DNA from 3 places in the Streptomyces sp. NPDC030222 genome. Region 1 is predicted to be linked to each of the others. Evidence: riboswitches for the same ligand, from Rfam matches in the RefSeq annotation. Region 1 holds a riboswitch; each other region holds the start of a gene.

The links. A riboswitch is a leader RNA that binds a small molecule or an ion and turns the genes downstream of it on or off. The one in region 1 is predicted to bind cyclic di-AMP.
Region 2: another riboswitch for cyclic di-AMP. It lies ahead of ACZ4Z5_RS04735 (M23 family metallopeptidase); the one in region 1 lies ahead of ACZ4Z5_RS13335 (C40 family peptidase).
Region 3: another riboswitch for cyclic di-AMP. It lies ahead of ACZ4Z5_RS09290 (M23 family metallopeptidase); the one in region 1 lies ahead of ACZ4Z5_RS13335 (C40 family peptidase).

The regions. Positions count from the first base shown of each region.
Region 1 is NZ_JBVICA010000007.1:178,623-181,888, reverse strand. Features, by position in the region: gene ACZ4Z5_RS13345 (ATP-dependent Clp protease proteolytic subunit) at 21-656, shown strand; gene ACZ4Z5_RS13340 (hypothetical protein) at 662-967, shown strand; cyclic di-AMP (ydaO/yuaA leader) riboswitch at 1,301-1,463, shown strand; gene ACZ4Z5_RS13335 (C40 family peptidase) at 1,467-1,943, shown strand; gene ACZ4Z5_RS13330 (VOC family protein) at 2,077-2,466, shown strand; gene ACZ4Z5_RS13325 (DUF6328 family protein) at 2,686-3,207, shown strand.
Region 2 is NZ_JBVICA010000002.1:466,497-469,762, forward strand. Features, by position in the region: gene ACZ4Z5_RS04730 (PP2C family protein-serine/threonine phosphatase) at 1-951, shown strand, start outside; cyclic di-AMP (ydaO/yuaA leader) riboswitch at 1,242-1,378, shown strand; gene ACZ4Z5_RS04735 (M23 family metallopeptidase) at 1,389-2,441, shown strand; gene ACZ4Z5_RS04740 (PrsW family intramembrane metalloprotease) at 2,661-3,266, opposite strand, start outside.
Region 3 is NZ_JBVICA010000005.1:105,489-108,754, reverse strand. Features, by position in the region: gene ACZ4Z5_RS09295 (GntR family transcriptional regulator) at 1-376, opposite strand, end outside; gene ACZ4Z5_RS09290 (M23 family metallopeptidase) at 742-1,575, opposite strand; cyclic di-AMP (ydaO/yuaA leader) riboswitch at 1,589-1,753, opposite strand; gene ACZ4Z5_RS09285 (M16 family metallopeptidase) at 1,986-3,266, opposite strand, start outside.

The DNA of each region.
Region 1 (3,266 bases):
GCAAGAGGAGAGGCTGGCCAATGAACCGTCCCGCCGCCCGCTACGTCCTGCCGGAGTTCACGGAGCGCACCGCGAACGGAGTCCGCACCCTCGACCCGTATTCGAAGCTGCTCCAGGAGAGGATCGTCGTGATCGGCACCGTCATCGACGACGCCGTCGCCAACGACGTGATGGCCCAGTTCATGCATCTGGAGCACGCCGCAGCGGACCGGGACATCTCGCTCTACATCAACGCGCCGGGCGGTTCGGTCACGGCGATGACGGCGATCCACGACACGATGCAGTTCGTCACCTGCGACGTGGAGACGGTCTGCCTGGGCCAGTGCGGCTCGGTGGCGGCAGTGCTGCTCGCAGCCGGCACGCCCGGCAAGCGCTTCGCGCTGCCCAGTACCCGGGTGGTGCTCCAGCAGCCCTCTCTCGAGGAGCCGTTGCACGGCACCCCGTCCGATCTGGAGGTCCATGCCGCGGAGTTGCTGCGCGGGCGGGCGACCGTCGCCCGACTGCTGGGGCGCCACACGGGGCGCAGCCCGGACCTGGTCACCGAAGTCCTCGACCGCACAACGGTGTTCGAGGCTGAGGCCGCCCGCGCCTACGGATTGATCGACGCGGTCATGACGAGCCGGAAGCCCGCGTCGGGCCCGCTCGGCGGACGGTGAGGCAGGTGGTGCCCGAGCTCCCTCGCCTGCCCGCCCTGACCCGCGCCGAGGGCGATGTCATCGACCGGTATCTCGAAGTGGTGGACCTGCTGGGCCGGATCAACCCCGCCCGCGGGACGGACACCTACCATGCGCTCCGGGCGGCGCAGGCGCTCGTCGGCCGTTCGGCGGCGCTGCGGGACGCGCTCGCCCTGATGCATGAGCGCGGCGAGTCACATCTGTATACCGTCACATTGGCACAAGCCCTGCGGGTGTTGGACGGGGAGCGGAGAGCGGCACGGCTCACCGTGCCGCCCTCTTCGGCGAGTTGAATCGCGCCGTGGACTCGGGGTTCGCTCAGATGCACCAGCCTGATTCCTCCGAACGAGTGATTGCATAGCTTCTGATTCTGTGCCAGTCGACTTGCGCGGCCTGGGCGATCGGGAAGCGGAACACTTGGCTCCAGTGCTGGTACAGCCATGGTCACACCCTCTGCGAGATGTCCCGAATCGCCCCTGTCCACTCGAACGGATCAGTCGTGAGGAGCCTCACAAACCGCCGTTTCGACTCGGAAATCCGGCAAGTGATGAGTCAAGATCCCTGGGACGACAAGCCCCCGCCACCGCGGCGGGGCGGTCCGGGCGGACGCCGAGTCCTGCCGCCGTCCCGGATTCAGGTCGACTCGATTGCATCGGCAGGAGTGGAGGACCCAAGCACGACGGGACGGGAAGTACGCCGTCCCTTGGGGTGAAGCCGCGCCAGCGGCCGGGCATCTTCGCCTGCCCGAACCCGACAGGTCATCCTTCACAGGCGGCTGACGAAGGGTTGCGCATGTCTGCGCAGATCAACATTCCGTTCCTGCTGTCCCGAGCCGGTGCCGCTTCCGCTCTGACACTCGCCGCCGTGGGCGCCACCATCGTGGCACCCGGAGGGGCGACCGAGGCCCACGCCGTGACGGCCCATGCGACGAAGGCGCTCCAGGTCGCCGCGTCGAAGAAGGGTTCCCCTTACAAGTACGGCGCCGCGGGACCGAACCGGTTCGACTGCTCGGGCCTGACGCTCTACTCGTACAAGAAGGCGGGCAAGTCCCTGCCGCGCACCGCCCAGGCGCAGTACAACAGGACGCGGCATATCTCGGCGTCCAGCCGACAGCGCGGTGACCTCGTCTTCTTCCACTCCGGCGGGCACGTCTACCACGTGGGGATATACGCCGGTAACGGCAGGATCTGGCACTCTCCCAAGACCGGCTCCCATGTGAAGCTGGAGAAGATCTGGTCCTCCAAGGTCCTCTACGGACGCGTACGCTAGCCCGACGCGCAGGCGGGGACGGTACGTTGGCGGTTGCCCGAGCCGTCCCCGCGGTCCGTTGCGGAACGTCCGCCCTGTTCGCCCAGCGGCCGTGACGATCCGTCACCGACGACCGCGTTCCCCGAGGAGTCCCGTGTCAGGCCTCAACCCCGTACGCCACATCACGTTCGACGCACGCGATCCGTACCGGGTCGCCGAGTTCTGGGCGGCCCTCACCGGCTATCCGCTGGTGGACTCGGAGCCCGAGGACGACGAGGTCCTGCTCGAATCGGACCGGCCGGAGGCGCCCGGACTGCTGTTCATCCGCGTGCCCGACGACAAGACGGTCAAGAACCGCGTCCACCTCGACATCCAGCCGCCCACCGGCACCCGGGACGCGGAAGTGACCCGGCTCGGCGCGCTCGGCGCGCGGATCGTCGACGACCGGCGCACCGACGACGGCCTGGGCTGGGTCGTCATGGCCGATCCCGAGGGCAACGAGTTCTGCGTCGAGCGCAGCGCGGCGGAGCGCGGCCTGGTCTGAGGTCCGGTCCTCGACGTCCGAGGTCCGGTCCGCGGCGCGGCGGGACTCGGCCCGGCCCGCACCACGGGGCACGTGGCCCCGCCCGCACCACGTGAACACGGCCCGGTCCGCACCACGAAACATGGCCCGGGACGCGCCGCGGACCCCTCGCGCCGCATCCGGTGGAATCATCGGCGCCAGGCACCCATCTCTGCATCACTGCGGGGTACCCGTCACCGTATGGCTGACGACGAACCCCGCGGAAGCCGGCACGAAACCCGCCTCGAACGCGCCGACCGCAACTTCAACGAGCTGCTGCAGGAACTGCGCGTCACGCAGATGGGTGTGCAGATCCTCTTCGCCTTCCTGCTGACGCTCGCGTTCACCCAGCGCTTCCCCTCCCTCGACAGCTACCAGGTCACCACCTATGTGGTCACCCTGCTGCTGGCAGTCGTGGCCACGGCGCTGCTCACGGCGCCCGCCGCGGTGCACCGCATGCTGTTCCAGCAGGGCGCCAAACCACAGATCGTGGTGGTCTCGTCGCAACTCGCACGTTTCGGGATGGCGGTCCTCGCACTCGCCCTCGCGGGTTCGGTCCTGCTCGTCGTGGACGTCACGCTCGGCCGGACCTGGGGGATCGTATGCGGGCTGTGCACCGTCCTGCTGTTCGTAGCGCTGTGGGGCGTGCTGCCGAGGCTGATCGGGCGGGGGCTCATCACAGCATCGCGGGACCGGCCACCAGGGTCGGCCCCAGAGCGGTGAGCGCCGCCCCGCCGACACGTTCCACCGCCCATGCCGCGCGTGGCCCTGCCCAGCCGGTC
Region 2 (3,266 bases), on a different contig from region 1:
GTCACCGGCGTGACCTCGGTGCTCGCCGTGCTGCTGCTGGCCTTCCTGCACGGTCCGGAAGCCCGCGCGGAGTGGGCGACGGAGCTGTCGACCGTGGTGACGGTGGCGGTGCTCGCCATGGTGATCAACCGGGTGGTGCGGCGCAGCGGGGAGCGGCTGGCCTCGGCACGGGTGATCGCGGAGACGGCCCAGCGGGCGGTGCTGCCGACCCCGCTCGACCGGATCGGCGGACTCCGGGTCGCCGCGCGGTACGAGGCGGCGCAGGAGGACGCGTTCATCGGGGGTGATCTGTACGCGGTGCAGGACACCCCCTTCGGGGTGCGGCTGGTCCTGGGGGACGTACGGGGCAAGGGCATGGAGGCGGTGGCGGCGGTGGCCGTCCTCATCGGCGCGTTCCGGGAGGCCGCGGCGCGGGAGAGCAGCCTCGACGCGGTGGCGCGCCGGCTCGAGCAGGCGCTCGGCCGGGAGGGCACGCGACGGTCCAGGACCGAGGAGGCCGAGGGTTTCGCCACGGCCGTCCTGGCGGAGATCCCGCCGGGCGGGTCCGTCGTACGCCTGGTGAACCGCGGGCATCCGGAGCCGCTGATGCTCCACGCGGACGGGACGCTGACCGTGCTGGCGCCCACCGAGCCGGCGCTGCCACTGGGAATGTCGGAGCTGGTCTCCTGGTCGGGCCGGACGGACGAGACACCCTTTCCACCTGGTTCGACGCTTTTGTTCTACACGGACGGCCTGTCGGAGGCCCGGGACGAGCGGGGGGACTTCTACGATCCGCAGGCCCGGCTGGCCGACCGGACCTTCGACGGACCGCAGGACCTCCTCGACGTCCTCGTCGGCGATGTGAACCAGTACACAGGCGGCAATTCGACGGACGACATGGCGCTGCTGGCGGTGGCGAGCCCGGCGGAACAGCGGCCGGACCGGGGCAGGGCGATCCCCGCAGCCCCATGACGTCCGTGGTGCCGCAGTTGCTGGTGCGCAGCCACCCCCGCCCCGCATCGTTGCCACGCTCCGTAATCGCGTGGCACCCGTGCGCATAACAATTGATGCACCGTCAGGAACTGGCGGGGTGGATGCGCAACTGAATTACCGTCAACTCGACCGCATCTGAGAGTGTATGTCCGGATAAGTTCAGGCCCAAGCTCTTAACGATCACTGGGAAGCGCTTGGAATCGGACCCCGCTGTCTATTAACGTTCGATAACGCAGCGCGGTCGTCCCAGCCGTCGCCGGACGGCACCGTGCGCACATGCGCCGAATCCCGCAAGGGAACCGGGGAACCACCAACTTGGGGTGAATCGGGCGCCTTTCGAGGCCCGTAGGAGACCTTCCTGCTCCGAACCCGTCAGCTAACCCGGTAGGCGAAGGGAAGGAAAGGAGCGCGCCTTCGTGGCGTCCAACAGGCCTGCCGAAGCCCCCACGGCTCTCGCCGGTTCCGCGTCCCTCGCATCCGTCTACGGGACCGGCCCGGCCGAGAACGAGACGTGGGAGGAGTGGAACCCCTCCGCGGAGACCGTCAGGCCCGTCCGCGGCAGGCACCGGGTCGCCAAGCAGCGCGGCGGTCTGGCCCGCAGCTCCACAGTCCTCGGCGTCGGTGTGATCGCGGCCGTCGGCGCGGGTGGCCTCGCCACCGCGCAGGACAAGCCCCCGGTCTCCATCTCGCTGCCCGACCTCCCGGACGCCGAGTCCATTCCGGGCATCGGCTCCCTGCTCGAGGACGACAGCAAGGCGGCACCCAAGCCGGACGAGGTCGTCGCCGCCACCCCGTTCACCTCCGCCGGAGTCACCGACGCGGACATCAAGCAGGGCAGCACCGACGCCGGTGAGGCACTGCGCGCCCGGATCCTCCAGCAGGCCGAGCAGCAGCAGGCAAGCGCGGAGGCCGCGGCCGCCGAGGCCGCGGAGAAGGCCGCCGCCGACAAGGCCGCAGCCGAGTCCAAGGCGAAGCAGGAAGCAGCGGCGAAGAAGGCCGCCGAGGAGAAGGCGGCCGCCGAGAAGGCCGCTGCGGAGAAGGCCGAGGCCGAGCGTCTCGCCAAGCTCGCGGCGAGCTACTCGCTGCCCACCTCCTCGTACACGATCACCTCCACCTACGGTCAGTCCGGGTCCATGTGGTCCTCCGGCTACCACACCGGACTGGACTTCGCCGCCCCGACCGGTACGCCGGTCAAGGCCGTGCACGGCGGTACGATCAAGTCGGCCGGCTGGTCCGGCGCCTACGGCTACCGGATCGTGCTCGAGCTCAGCGACGGCACGGAGATCTGGTACTGCCACCTGTCCTCCATGACCGTCACCTCCGGCCAGGTCTCCACCGGCCAGACCATCGGCCGCGTCGGCGCGACCGGCAATGTCACCGGCCCGCACCTCCACATGGAGGTCAAGTCGTCCGGCGGCAGCACCCTGGACCCGATGGCCTGGATGCGCAGCAAGGGCCTCACCCCCTGATCCGTACGCACTGAGCCCCGCCCTCGAACCCCGGCAGCCCTGGCGCACTCCCCCCGACGCCTGGGCTGCCGGTCTTTTCGTCCCCGGATCCTCCGTCGTCCCCGGATCCTCCGTCGTCCCCGGATCCTCGGTCGTCCCGGGCTTGTCGGTTGTCCCGGGCTTTTCGGTACTCCGGCCGCGTCTGAGCGGCACCCCCACTCCGGCCCGCAGGTGCGGACGTCAGTCCCGCAGATACGGATTCCCTCCCGGGTGGCCGTGCGGTACCGGGTGCGGTGCCGGGTTCCGGTAGGGGCCCGGATGTGACGGGCCCTGGTGGGGGAACGGGCCCGGATGTGACGCGCCCTGGTCGGGGAACGGGCCCGGCGCCTGTCCTGCCTGCCACGGTGCGTACCGGCCGGGCACCGGCTGGGAGTAGGGCGCGGGCCGGGCGTACGGCGCCGGCCGGCCATGGGGCGCCGGGAACGCGGGCGGGAGCGACCCCGGGAACACGACCCGGCCCGAGGCCTGCGCCGCGTACGCCAGTGCCGGGCCGGCGACGTTCCTGCGGTGCCACAGGTGGTGCAGCAGTTCCTGCTCCCTGGCCGTGAAGTCCGGGCCCGGAGACTCCCGGCGCGCCCGGTGCCGCAGGAACGCCAGCGCCGTCGCGCACGCCTCGTACTCGCCGACCGCGTTCGCCGCCGCCGTGCCGCCGTACGTGCGGGCCGCGAAGGCACGCGCCATGGAGCGCGCCCGCATCGAGGACAGCGCGAGCGGCTCCAGAGGACCGAGCCAGCCGGCCAGCGCGTAGGCGGGCAGTTCCCCTCCGATCGTGCGCAGTTCACGCTG
Region 3 (3,266 bases), on a different contig from region 1:
GGGACCGCAGATCCTCGCTCTGACCGCTGCGGGCCCGCTCCTGGCCGAGCCTGACCAGACCGCGCAGGACCTTGAGGTGGGCCTCGGTGCGCCGCTGCGCGGCCCGCGCGGCACCCAGCGGCTCCAGCAGCATGCGGACCTCCAGTAGGTCGGCGGCCTCCCGCTCGGTCGGCTCGGCGACGCACGCCCCCGCGTGCCGGCGGGTGGTGACGAAACCCTCCGACTCCAGCGTGCGCAGGGCCTCCCGCACCGGGACCCGTGAGACGCCGTAGCGGCGTGCGAGCAGTTCCTCGGTCAGCCGGCTGCCGCGCTCGAAGACCCCGGCGACGATGTCGTCCCGGATGGCCGTGCATACCGAATGCGCCGGAATGCGCATGCCCGAACCTCCGTTTAATCCCCGCGAAACGCGGTCGCAGACCACCGTTTCCTCGACTCTATTGCAGGGTGCGGGAATTTCCGAAGGACTCGATGATTTCTGGAAATGTTTTGGCCATCGCGATGCCGGGGACCCGGGACGTCCGTCCGGCTGCGGCCCCGCGGGCGAATCCCCCACGGGGACACCCTGACCCGCAGGACGCCCGGCCCGCGGCTCGCCCGACACGCAGGACGCCCTATCCACACGACGCCCTACCCACGGGACGCGACCGCGGGGGGCACACGACGAAGACCCCGGCGGACGGAGCGCCGGGGTCTTCGGCCATGCGTGCCCCTGGACCGGTGGGGCGAGGCGGAGGCCGTGCGTCAGAGGGCGACGCCGTGGCTGCGCAGGTAGGCGACCGGGTCGATGTCGGAGCCGTACTCCGCGCTGGTGCGCGCCTCGAAGTGCAGGTGCGGGCCGCTCGAGTTGCCCGTGGAGCCGGACAGACCGATCTGCTGGCCGGCGGCGACCTGCTGGCCGACCGAGACGGAGATCGACGACAGGTGGCCGTACTGGGTGTAGGTGCCGTCCGCCATCCTCAGGACGACGTTGTTGCCGTACGCGCCGCCCCAGCCGGCCTCGACGACGGTGGCGGCGCCGACCGCGCGGACCGAGGTGCCGGACGCGGCGTGGAAGTCGACACCGGTGTGGCTGCCGGAGGACCAGGCCGCACCGCCGGCCTTGTACTGGGTGCTGACGTACGAACCGGCGACCGGCGAGACGTACCCCGAGAAGTTTCCGGAGAGGCTGGTGCGCTCCGCCGCGCGGGCGGCGCGCGTCCCGACGTCCCGCTGCTCCTTGGCCTCGGCGGCCGCGCGCTCCGCCTTGGCCCGGGCCTCGGCCTTCGCCTGGGCTTCCGCCTTGCGCTTGGCCTCCGCCTTGGCGAGGACCGCGGCGTGGTCCTGGACGGCGGCCTGCTCCTGCGCGTCGGCCTGGGCGTCGATCTCGGTGGCCAGCGAGTCGTCGATGACGAGCGCCTGGGACAGCCCCGTGTCCTCGACGGTGACCGGAGCCGGACCGTCGACGGCCAGCGCCGGGGAGGCAAGGGTGCCGACGACGCCGGTGGTCGCGATTCCGGCAATGCCTGCGATGTTCGCACCCTTGCGGGTCATACGGCTCGGGCGACGGTGCTTCCCGGTGGCACGGGTGAACGCCATGAAGAGAGCTGGTCCTTTCCTTCCCTGTCGCCTGCCGGGTTAGCTGACGGGTTCGGAGAAGGAAGGTCTCCTACGGCTGCCTCCGCGGGCGAAGGCACCCGATTCACCCCAGGGGACGCGCAGTTGGGTCCCCGGCTCCCCTGGCTCGCGCCGTACGGGGATTCGGCGATGGCTGTCCGGTGCCGCGGCTGCGACGAGGTGCATTGGACGAACAGCTCCACCGACGCTAGACGGGTCACCTTTTAATCACCAAACAGACACGGTCTTTTGTAGCGCACGCCACAGGGCAGACAGGCGGCCTCCGCAACAAAACGGACAAACGACGGGCCCCGGTGGACGTCGTCCACCGGGGCCCGGTCGCCGGCACAGCGGGCAGTCCGGTCGGCCGGCGGGAGCCGACGGACCGTCAATCAGCCGCTGACGACGGAGACTTCACCGATGCCGAGAGCCTTGACGGGCTCCTCGATCTGCGCCGCGTCGCCCACCAGGACCGTCACCAGACGGTCCACCGGGAAGGCGCTGACGACGGCGGCGGTCGCCTCGACCGTGCCGGTCTCGGCGAGGCGGGCGTACAACTGCGCCTGGTAGTCGTCCGGGAGGTACTGCTCCACCTGGTCGGCGAGCGTGCCGGCGACGGCTGCCGCCGTCTCGTACTTGAGCGGGGCGACCCCGACGAGGTTCTGCACGGCGACATCGCGCTCGGCGTCCGTCAGGCCCTCGGCGGCGAGGGTCCGCAGCACCGTCCACAGGTCCTGGAGCGCGGGGCCGGTGTGCGGGGTGTCCACCGAGCCGCTGATCGCGAGCATGGCGGCGCCCGCCGGCCCCGTGACGGACGCCGGCGGCGCGGAGCGCAGCACCTGGCTGAAGGCCCGCACGCCGTACGTGTAGCCCTTCTCCTCGCGCAGCACCCGGTCCAGGCGGGAGGTGAGGGTGCCGCCGAGGCAGTACGTACCGAGCACCTGGGCCGGCCAGAGCCGGTCGTGCCGGTCCGTGCCGACACGGCCGATCAGCAGCTGGGTCTGCACGGCGCCCGGGCGGTCCACGATGATCACGCGGCCGGTGTCGTCGGCGACGACGGGCGGCACGGGCCGTGGCTCGGCCTTGTCACCGGTCCAGGCACCGAGGCTGTCGGCGAGGATCGCGTCCAGGTCCGTACCGGTCAGATCACCCACGACCACGACCGTGGTCGTGGCCGGGCGGACGTGGTCGCTGTAGAAGGCGCGGACGATGGCGGCGTCGATGCGCTCCACCGTCTCCTCGCTGCCCTGCCGCGGGCGGGACATCCGGGAGTTCTCCGGGAAGAGCTCCTTGGAGAGTTCCTTGGCGGCACGGCGGGCCGGGTTGGCCGTCTCGTGCGGGATCTCGTCGAGGCGGTTGCGGACCAGCCGCTCCACCTCGCTGTCGGCGAAGGCCGGTTCGCGCAGCGCCTCGGCGATCAGGCCCAGCGCCTTGGACAGCCGGGAGACCGGCACCTCCAGGGCGATGCGCACGCCCGGGTGGTCGGCGTGTGCGTCGAGGGTGGCGCCGCAGCGCTCCAGCTCGGCGGCGAAGTCCTCGGCCGACCGCTTCTCGGTGCCCTCGGAGAAGGCGCGCGCCATGATGGTGGCGACGCCGTCGAGGCCCTCGGGCTCGGTGTCCAGCGGGGCGTCGAGGAGGATCTCGACGGCCACGACCTGCTGGCCGGGGCGGTG